DNA from 2 places in the Kitasatospora sp. NPDC004723 genome. Region 1 is predicted to be linked to the other one. Evidence: riboswitches for the same ligand, from Rfam matches in the RefSeq annotation. Region 1 holds a riboswitch; the other holds the start of a gene.
The links. Region 1 has a riboswitch for thiamine pyrophosphate ahead of ABZW10_RS06295 (cytosine permease). Riboswitches for the same ligand answer to the same signal wherever they lie in the genome.
Positions count from the first base shown of each region.

Region 2: it holds a riboswitch for thiamine pyrophosphate, as region 1 does, so the genes downstream of both, thiO (glycine oxidase ThiO) here and ABZW10_RS06295 (cytosine permease) in region 1, are expected to answer to the same signal.

Region 1 covers NZ_JBEXJT010000003.1:337,433-342,698, reverse strand. The annotation lists gene ABZW10_RS06300 (glycerophosphodiester phosphodiesterase family protein) at 1-271, opposite strand, end outside; gene ABZW10_RS06295 (cytosine permease) at 379-1,845, opposite strand; TPP riboswitch at 1,839-1,986, opposite strand; gene ABZW10_RS06290 (trypsin-like peptidase domain-containing protein) at 2,169-3,899, shown strand; tRNA gene ABZW10_RS06285 (tRNA-Ser) at 3,966-4,053, shown strand; gene ABZW10_RS06280 (peptidoglycan-binding protein) at 4,255-5,266, shown strand, end outside.
Region 2 covers NZ_JBEXJT010000005.1:116,077-121,342, forward strand. The annotation lists gene ABZW10_RS08500 (polyprenyl synthetase family protein) at 1-566, shown strand, start outside; gene thiE (thiamine phosphate synthase) at 617-1,261, opposite strand; gene ABZW10_RS08510 (Rv2175c family DNA-binding protein) at 1,258-1,623, opposite strand; gene ABZW10_RS08515 (FAD-dependent oxidoreductase) at 1,683-2,921, opposite strand; TPP riboswitch at 3,020-3,126, shown strand; gene thiO (glycine oxidase ThiO) at 3,121-4,284, shown strand; gene thiS (sulfur carrier protein ThiS) at 4,281-4,502, shown strand; gene ABZW10_RS08530 (thiazole synthase) at 4,506-5,266, shown strand, end outside.

The sequences.
Region 1 (5,266 bases):
AGTCGTGCGCCTCCAGCTCGGCCAGGGTCATCGCGGACACCGTGCCCCGGCCGTCCGAGACCCGGCCGATCCGCCGGTCGTGCACGCAGACCAGCTGCCCGTCGGCGGTCACCCGCACGTCGCACTCCAGGGCGTCCGCCCCCTCGGTGAGCGCCTGGCGGTAGGCGGCGAGGGTGTGCTCGGGAAGGGCGTACGAGGAACCGCGGTGGGCGATCACCTGGACGGGCGGTGCGGTGCGGGCCGTCACGGGCGAGACATCAGGGCTGGTCACGCCCTACACGATAGGCCGCGCAAGTGAAGCGGAGGCGAAGACGGTCCCAACCCGGGGGGCCGTCTTCGCCTCCGCCTCCGCCTCCGCGCCCGCGGCTGCGGAGCGGGTCAGCGCGCGACGGCGCCCCGGGCCCGGGTGAGCGGGGTGAGCGCCCAGGTGGCCAGGGCCGGCACCAGGAAGCCGAACAGCGAGGCCGAGGTCCACTCCTGCGGGGTGAAGTGCAGCGCCTCCTGCGCGGAGGTCCAGAGGTCCGTCCACCAGCCGGCCACCGCGGTCGGCGCGATCAGCTGGTAGGTGGCGAAGCCCAGCGCCCACGGCAGCAGCATCAGCCAGCGGGACGGCGCGTCGGCGGAGAGGTCCCAGCCGCGCCGCCCGGCGCCGAGGAAGTAGTCGACCGCCAGCACCGCGAACATCGGCACGAAGACCGAGCCGATCAGCCCCAGGAAGGCGTAGTAGGAGTCGGTGAACGCGGTGATCTGCAGCGCGAGCACGGTGATCAGCACACCGGTGCCGCCCGTCAGCACCCGGCGGTCGACCTTCGGCAGCAGGTTGTGGATCGACATCGCGGTCGAGTACACGTTGGCGAAGGACTGGTCGGTCTCGCGCAGCACCAGCACCAGCAGGAACAGCCAGCCGGCCCAGACGCCCAGGAAGGAGTCGAAGATCCGCTCCGGGTTCCCGTCCGCCTGCAGCAGCGCCATCAGCCCGAGTACGTAGCACCAGACCTGCGCCATCGTGTAGCCGGAGAAGCTGCCCCAGAACGCCGAGCGCGGGGTGCGCGAGTGCCGGGTGTAGTCGGCGGCGAGCGGTACGAAGGAGATCGACACCGCGATCATCGAGTCCGTCGCCCGCAGGAAGCCGTGCCAGTTGCCGGCACCCGGGTCCGGCACGCCGTGCCGGCCGAGCTGGACGGTGAAGTACACCATCGCGACCGCCACCGCGGCGGCGACGAAGCGGCGCAGCACCGCGATGGCGCCGAGCGGCCAGATGGTCAGCGCGGTGGTCAGCGCGCCGGCCAGCACCACGAAGACCCAGCGGTAGCCCTCGGTGCCGGTCACGGTCTGCGCGCCGAGCGCGATCGTCAGCAGCTCGTAGACGCCCCAGCCGATGCACTGGACGATGTTGAGCACCGTCGGCACGTAGGACAGCCGGGTGCCGAACAGGCCGCGCAGGTTCGCCATGGCGGGCGCGCCGGTCCGCGCGCCGATCAGCGCGGCCACGCCGAGCATCGCGGTGCCGACCACGGTGCCGGCCACGATCGCGGTCACCGCGGCGGCCAGCGACAGCTCCTCGCCCTCGGCGCCGAGCACGGTCGCGGCGGTGGTGAAGCCGATCAGCGAGACGCCGAGGTTCATCCAGAGCGCGAAGTGGTCGCGGAAGCCGAGGGTGCGGGGCGGCTCGGTGTCCAGCACCAGCGGCGCCTCGGTGCGGGCCGGGGGCTCCAGGACGGCGGTGGCCGTCCGCGCGGTGTCCCCGTCGGGGGAACCGGGGGCGGTGGCCGCGGCGTCCTGCGGCGGGGGGACGTTCCGGGACGCGGGCGCGCCGGAGGACGAGGATGACGAAGCGGACGGCATGGCCGATTTCTCCCTACGCCGGCATTACCCGGACAGGTTCCGGCGGTCTGCGCCCCCTCGACAGCCGCCCACGAGCTCCGTGGCGTACGGTCGACCGGCGCACTCTCAGCCTGGTCGGTCCAAGCTCCCGCGTGTCAGTTCGGAGCGACAGGCTAGTCGCCGTCGGGGGGAACGCCAAGACGGGTCGTGTCGGGTACGGCGCTTCGGCGGCCGTCTGGCCCGGCTAAGGATTCTTATGAGTTCTTCAGAAGGGTCCTTACGGCAATCGAATCGGGTGTGCGAAAAACTATGGTTGTTGGTCCTGTCAGCTATGGAGGTCGTCCGTGAGCACCGAGCGCGAGGTTGGGTCCACCGGGCCGCAGGGGGAGCAGCCCTCCGGCGGCCAGGGGGTGGTGGGTTCCGCTTCTGACGGTCCGGCGTTGCCGTCTGCGGCCGGCCCCGCCCCCGCTTCTGCACCGACGCCCGCAGTCGACCAGCCGCCCCAGCCGCCCGCCGAGGGGGGCTCCGGCGGGTTCACGCCCACGCTGGCGTTCGGCAAGGTCGGCGCCCCGGAGGCACCCGCCGCGCCGGCCCCGGCCGCCGAGCCCGGGTACCTGGACGCGCCGCCGCCGGTCCTGCCGCCCGCCGCCCCCGCGGCGCCGGCCGCGCAGGCCCCCGCCCCGTACGGCGACAACCCGTACGCCACCCCGGCCCCGGGCACGCCGGTGCCCCCGGCGCCCGTCGCGCACGACCCGTTCGCCGCCCCGGGCGCCCCGCAGGCCCCCGGCGCGACCGGCCAGCACCACCACCCGTTCGGCGCCGGCCAGCCGCTCGGCGGCTGGGGCGCCGCCCACGACATCACCCCGGGCGCGCCCGGGGCCCCCGGTGGTCCCGGCGGCCCGCTCGGCTACCCGGGCGAGTACCCCGGCGCGCCGGTCCCCGGCGGCCCGCGCAAGAAGCGCGGCGGCCTGATCGCCCTGGTCGCGGCCGTCGCCCTGGTGGCCGGCGTGGCCGGCGGCGCGGTCGGCGTGTCCGTCGCCGACCGCGACGGCAAATCGGTGAGCGCCAAGGCCGACCGCAGCTCCACCACCGTCCAGGCCAACAACACCCAGAAGAACGAGCCCGCCCCGGGCTCGGTCGCCGGCATCGCGCAGAAGGCGCTGCCCAGCGTCGTCACCATCAAGGCCCAGGGCAATGGCGAGTCCGGCACCGGCACCGGCTTCGTCTTCGACACCGAGGGCCACATCCTCACCAACAACCACGTGGTCGCGCCCGCCTCCAGCGGCGGCAAGCTGACCGTCAAGTTCGCCGACGGCAGCTCCTACGGCGCCTCCGTGCTGGGCCGCGCCGAGGGCTACGACGTCGCCGTCATCAAGCTCGACAACCCGCCCAAGGAGAAGCTGACGCCGCTTCCGCTGGCTGACTCCGACAAGGTCAACGTCGGCGACTCCACCATCGCCATCGGTGCCCCGTACGGCCTGGAGTCCACCGTCACCACCGGCATCGTCAGTGCCAAGGACCGCCCGGTCGCCTCCGGCGACGAGACCGGCGCGCAGGCCTCCTACATGAACGCGCTGCAGACCGACGCCTCCATCAACCCCGGCAACTCCGGCGGCCCGCTGCTGGACTCCGCCGGCGGCGTGATCGGCATCAACTCGGCGATCCAGTCCAACGCCTCCAGCAACGGCCGGGCCGGCTCCATCGGCCTCGGCTTCGCGATCCCGATCAACCAGGCCAAGTGGGTGGCCGACACCCTGATCAAGACTGGCAAGCCGGTCTACGCCAAGCTCGACGTCCTGCGCAACGACGACTACAAGGGCGACGGCGCGCAGATCCAGACCCGCGACGTCCAGGGCCAGCCGGCCGTCACCCCGGGCGGCGCCGCCGACCAGGCCGGCCTCAAGCCGGGCGACGTCATCACCAAGCTCGGCGGCAGCCCGATCGAGAACGGCCCCGCCCTGGTCAGCAAGATCTGGACGCACAAGCCGGGCGAGACCGTGGACGTCGAGTACACCCGCAACGGCCAGACCGCCACCACCAAGGTCACCCTCGGCAGCCGCGTCGGCGACAACTGACCCCCGACCCGCCCCGGAAACCCTGTGCACCGAACCCCGCCGGACCCGTTAGGCTGACCTCCGCCTGGAGAGCTGCCCGAGCGGCCTAAGGGAACAGTCTTGAAAACTGTCGTGCGGTGACCCCGTACCGTGGGTTCGAATCCCACGCTCTCCGCCGGTAGGAGAAGAACCACCTGCTCGAGGCGGGTGCCGACCTGAGGTCGGCACCCGCCTTCGTGCTGTTCGGGGGTGGGCCGGGGTGGGCCGGGTTCACCCGAACGGGGGGTTTGGGGTGGGAACGTCCTCGGGTGGGGGTGCGGGGTCCGTCGTCAGGGCGTAAGGGGCGAACTGCCCTGGGCCCGGCGAGGAGAGACTGATGGCCTGGTACCCCGGTGCGGAGAAGATGGAGCTCGAACCGGAGTCGGACGAGCAGCCGGCGATCATCCCGACGCAGGTGATCTTCCACAGCGTGGCGGCGCCGTGGACGCCGCGGCGGATCTACGAGTACTGGAGGGACTCCACCAACCTGGAGTCCCACTTCGGGGTCGGGTACGACGGCAGCGTCGGGCAGTACATCGGCACCCAGACCCGCGCCGACGCCAACATGCGGGCCAACCGCCGGGCCGACGGCACCGGCGCGGTGAGCGTGGAGTCGGCCAGCGACGACCAGAGCACCGATCCGTGGACGGACGCCCAGATCAACGCGTTCGTCGCGCTCGGGGTCTGGCTGCACCAGCGGCACGGCATCCCGCTGCGGATCTGCGGCGAGTGGGACGAGCCCGGCTTCGGCGTGCACCGGATGTTCCCCGAGTGGTCGGACGGCGGGACGGCCTGCCCCGGGGACGCCCGGGCCCGGCAGTTCCGCGACGTCGTGATGCCCGGCATCGTCGCGGCGGCCGGCGGTGCGCCGCTGCCCCCGCCGGGCGGCGGCTCCGGCCCCGCCCGGTACCGGGTGACCATCAACGGGCTCGAGTACGGCTACGGGGCGCACGGCCCGCAGGTCGAGGAGGTGGGCCAGGCGCTCGTCCGGCAGGGCTTCGGCGGGCACTACCAGTCCGGGCCGGACCAGGACTGGCGGGACGCCGACACCCTCAACTACCAGGACTTCCAGCGCAGTCTGGGCTACTCGGGGTCGGACGCCGACGGCGTGCCGGGCGAGGCGTCGCTGCGCCGGCTGCTGGGCCGGCTGCCCTCGGCGCAGCGGGTGTCGCTCGCCCACGTGGTCGCGGCGGCGCGCACCGACCCGGGGGCCGAGCAGGGCCACCAGACGTACGGCGGCGAGGTGCGGATCGTCGAACAGGCCTTGGCGGACGAGGGGTTCCTGGAGCAGCGCTGGGTGGACGGCTCGCTCGGCACCCGCACCGTGCAGGCGTACGCCGCGTTCCAGC
Region 2 (5,266 bases), on a different contig from region 1:
TCGGCCAGTACCTGGACGTGCTGGAGCCGGTCGCCGGGGACTCCACCGACCAGGGCGCACTGGACCGCGCGCAGACCGTCCTGCACTACAAGTCGGCCAAGTACACGATCGAACGGCCGCTCCAGGTCGGCGCCCTGCTCGCGGGGGCCCCGCCCCGGCTGGTGGAGGCGTACGGGGCGTTCGGCCTGCCGCTGGGCGAGGCGTTCCAGCTGCGGGACGACCTGCTCGGCGTGTTCGGCGACCCGGCGGTCACCGGCAAGCCGGCCGGCGACGACCTGCGCGAGGGCAAGCGGACGCTGCTGGTCGCGCACGCGATGCGGGGCCTGCCGGCCGCCGAGGCACGGCACCTGGACGAGCGGCTGGGCGCGCCGGACCTGACCGCCGGGGAGGTCGCCGGGCTGCGCGAGCTGGTGGCCCGCAGCGGCGCGCCGGAGCGGGTGGAGCAGCGGATCGAGGAACTGCTGCGCCAGGCGCTGGCCGCGCTGGACGAGGCGCCGCTGGCGGACCCGCGGGCCCGGGAGACGCTGCTGGCGCTGGCCGAGGCCGCCACCGTCCGCAAGTACTGACCCCTCCGCACAGGCGCGGGGGCGGAGCGGACGGCGGCGGCCCCGGTCGGTCAGTGGGCGCGCAGCCGGCGGGCGAACTCGGCGGCCGCGGCCCCCGGGTCGTCCGCGGCGGTGACGGCCCGGACGACGACCACCCGGCGGGCGCCGGCGGCCAGCACCTCGTCCAGGTTGCCGAGGTCGATGCCGCCGATGGCGAACCACGGGCGGTCGCTCCCCAGCTTCGCCGCGTACTCGACCAGGCCCAGGCCCGGCGCGGGGCGTCCGGGCTTGGTCGGGGTCGGCCAGACCGGACCGGTGCAGAAGTAGTCGACGCCGGGCTCGGCGGCGGCCGCGTCCACCTCGGACTCGGCGTGGCAGGACCGCCCGATCAGCACGTCCTCGCCGATGATCGCCCGGGCGGCGGGCACCGGCAGGTCGTCCTGCCCGAGGTGCAGCACGTCGGGGCCTGCCGCGTGGGCGACGTCGGCGCGGTCGTTGACGGCGAGCAGCTTGCCGTGCCGGCGGCAGGCGTCGGCGAAGACCTCCAGCGCCGCCAGTTCCTGCCGGGCCTCCAGGCCCTTGTCCCGGAGCTGGACGATGTCGACGCCGCCGGCCAGCGCCGCGTCCAGGAACTCGGCGAGGTCGCCGCGCTCGCGCCGGGCGTCGGTGCACAGGTACAGCCGGGCGTCGGCGAGCCGCTCCCGTCGGTCCGTCACAGCGCCATCGCCTGGGCGCGGCGCTTGACCTCGGTGGCCCGGTTCTCCCAGAGCGCCTGGACGGGGGTGCCGGGCAGCGACGGGTCCTCGCTGAACATCCACTCGAGGATCTCCTCGTCGCTGAACCCGCTGTCGCGCAGCACCGTCACCGTGCCGACCAGGTGCTTCACCGGGCCGGTCTCGTCGATGAACGCCGCCGGGACCTGCAGCGACTTGTTGGGGCCGCGGCGGACGGCGATCAGGTCACCCTTCTTGACCATGTTGCGGACCTCGGTGACCACCAGACCCCACTTCTCGGAGATGTCGGGGAGGTACAGCCACGCGGGGACCAGGGCTTCAATCTTGGCTTCGATCTCACTCACAAGCACCAGACTGCCACCTCGGCGGCCCGCCGCGCACCAACCGGGTCCGCCGCCCGGCGCTACCCGGCGGCCAGGGCCGACTTCAGCGGGACCGCCGGGTCGGCCGCGCGGGCCGGGTCGAGCACGGCGCCGCGCTCGATCAGCCGCCGTCCCTGGGTCAGGTCGCGCGGCCGGTCGACCGCGAGCAGCGCCCGCAGGGCGCCGTCGCGCAGCCAGAGCACCGACCAGCCGGCGTCCGACGGCGAGCCGCGCCACAGCAGCTCGTCGCCCGCGCCGTGCCGTCCGGCGTACTGCGCCATCCGGCCGAACTGCTCGGACCAGAAGTACTGCACCGGGTCGTACGGCGGCGCGTCCGTTCCGAGCAGGGTGGCGGCGACGGCCTCGCCGGACTGCAGTGCGTGGTCCCAGTGCTGGACGGTGAGCCGGGCGCCGGAGCGTGCCGAGGGGTAGCTGACGCAGTCGCCGGCCGCGAGGACGCCCGGCACGGTGGTGCGCAGCCGCTCGTCCACCAGCACGGCGCCGGCCGCGTCCAGGGCGACCCCGGTGCCGGCCAGCCAGCCGGTGGCCGGGCGGGCGCCGATGCCGACCACGACCTCGTCGGCGGGCAGGTGCGAGCCGTCGGCGAGCAGCACCGCGCCCGGTTCGACGGCGGCGACGCCGGTGCCGCAGCGCAGGTCCACCCCGGCCTCGGCGTACCAGGCGGCCATCGCCCGGCCGACCTCGGCGGGCAGCGCGCCGGGGACGGGCGCCGGGCCTGCTTCGACGACGGTCACCTCGCAGCCGGCCGCCCGGGCGGCGGTGGCCACCTCGGCGCCGATCCAGCCCGCGCCGACCAGCACCAGGCGCAGGCCGGGGCGGAGCAGGGCGCGCAGCGCCAGCGCGTCGTCCAGGGTGTGCAGCAGGTGGGCGCGCTCGGCGCCGGGCAGGGCGCGCGGCTCGGCGCCGGTGGCGATCACCAGCGCGTCGTACGGTTCGTCCCCGGCGTCGGTGTGCAGCAGGCCCGCGCCGCCGGGGCCGCCGGCGGTGAGTCCGGTGGCGCGGCGGCCGGTGAGCAGCTCGACGCCGAGCTCGGCGAAGTCGAGGTCGAGGGCGGTGCTGTCGGCCTTGCCGAGCAGGACGTCCTTGGAGAGCGGCGGCCGGTCGTACGGCGCGTGCGGCTCCTCGCCGACCAGCGTGATCCGCCCCTGCCAGCCGTCGCGCCGCAGCACCGCGGCGCACTGCGCCCCGGCCAGCCCGGCGCCCACGACGACCACCCGATCCGTCTGTCCCGTTCCGTTCAGCTCAGCCACGCCCGTCACTGTACTGAGCCCGGTTCCGGGTCCGAGGTCCTAGGCCCTTCCCCGCCCCCTCTCGCGGGCACCTTCAGGGGGCGCACCCCCCGGAGTTAAGGTGGGGGCACCATCACGGGAGCCCGGCGCACCGGGCTGAGAGGCGGGCTGGCACGGCCCGCGACCGTCCGAACCTGATCCGGGTCATACCGGCGAAGGGAGAGCAGCTTTGACACGCCTGGTACGGGGCGCCCATGCCGAGGTGCTGGTCATCGGCGGTGGGATCATCGGCCTCGTCGTCGCCTGGCGGGCGGCCCAGCGCGGGCTGCGCGTCCTGCTGATCGACCCCTGGCCCGGCCACGGTGCCGCCCAGGTCGCGGCGGGCATGCTCGCCCCGGTCACCGAACTCCAGTACGGCGAGGAGCCGCTGCTGCGCCTCGGGATGGCCTCCAACGAGCGGTACGCGTCCTTCGCCGCCGAACTCACCGAGGCGAGCGGCGGCCGGGACATCGGCTACCGGCAGTGCGGCACCCTCGCCGTCGCCCTCGACGCCGACGACCGCGCGGAACTGCGCGAGCTGCACGCCTTCCACCAGCGGCTCGGCCTGGACTCGCAGTGGCTCACCGGCCGCGAGGCCCGCCGGCTGGAGCCGATGCTCGCCCCGGGCGTGCGCGGCGGCCTGCACGTCACCGACGACCACCAGGTGGACGGCCGCCGGCTGGCGGAGGCCCTGCTGCACGCGTGCGAGCGGGCCGGCGCGGTGGTGCACCGCACCGAGGCCACCGAGCTGCTGGTCGAGCACGACCGCGCGACCGGCGCCCGGCTGGCCACCGGCGAGAGCGTCACCGCCGACCGGATCGTGCTCGCGGCCGGCTCGCGCAGCCACCTGCTGCCCGGCCTGCCCCCGGGCGTGCTGCCGGCGATCCGCCCGGTCAAGGGGCAGGTGCTGCGGCTGCGGGTGCCCGAGGCGTACCGGCCCTTCCTCTCCCGCAACGTGCGCGCCGTGGTCCGCGGCGGCCACCTCTACCTGGTGCCGCGCGAGAACGGCGAGCTGGTGGTCGGCGCGACCACCGAGGAGCAGGGCCACGACACCACGGTCACCGCCGGCGGGGTGTACGAGCTGCTGCGCGACGCGCACGAGCTGGTCCCCGGCATCACCGAACTGCCACTGGTGGAGACCGGCGCAGGGCTTCGCCCCGGCTCGCCGGACAACGCGCCGCTGCTCGGCCCGACCGCGCTGCCCGGCCTGGTCGCCGCCACCGGCCACTACCGCAACGGCGTCCTGCTGACGCCCGTCACCGGCGACCTGCTGGCCGACTACCTGGCCACCGGCACCCTGCCGGAGCTCGCCCACCCGTTCTCCCCCACCCGATTCACGAAGGTCCCGGCATGAGCCCCCGCACCAGCGACATCCCCCTGAGCGTCAACGGCGAGCCCCGCGAGGTGCCCGCCGCGACCACCCTCGCCGAGGTGGTCGCCACCCTCAGCCAGGCGCACTCCGGCGTCGCCGCCGCCCTGAACGAGGCCGTGGTGCCGCGCGCCGAGTGGCCGCGCACGCCACTGTCGGCGGGCGACCGGATCGAGATCCTCACCGCCGTCCAGGGAGGCTGACCGATGGCCGACGACCTTCTCACCATCGCCGGGACGTCCTTCTCCTCCCGGCTGATCATGGGCACCGGCGGCGCCCCCAGCCTGGAGGTCCTGGAGCAGGCGCTGCGGGTCTCCGGCACCGAGCTGACCACCGTGGCGATGCGCCGGGTGAACGCCGGCACCCAGGGTTCGGTGCTGGACGTGCTGAGCCGCAACGGCATCCGGGTGCTGCCCAACACGGCCGGCTGCTTCACCGCCGGCGAGGCCGTGCTGACCGCCCGGCTGGCCCGCGAGGCACTCGGCACCGACTGGGTGAAGCTGGAGGTGATCGCCGACGAGCGGACCCTGCTGCCGGACCCGATCGAGCTGCTGGACGCCGCCGAGACCCTGGTCGACGACGGCTTCACGGTGCTGCCGTACACCAACGACGACCCGGTGCTGGCCCGCAAGCTGGAGGACGTCGGCTGCGCGGCGATCATGCCGCTGGGCTCGCCGATCGGCTCCGGTCTGGGCATCCGCAACCCGCACAACTTCCAGCTGATCGTGGAGGGCGCGGGCGTCCCGGTGATCCTGGACGCCGGTGCCGGCACCGCCTCGGACGTCGCGCTGGCGATGGAGCTGGGCTGCGCCGCGGTGATGCTGGCCTCGGCCGTCACCCGCGCCCAGGACCCGGTGCTGATGGCCGACGCGATGCGGCACGCCGCCGAGGCGGGCCGGCTGGCCCACCGGGCGGGCCGGATCCCGCGCCGGTTCCACGCCGAGGCCTCGTCCGCGATGGCCGGCCG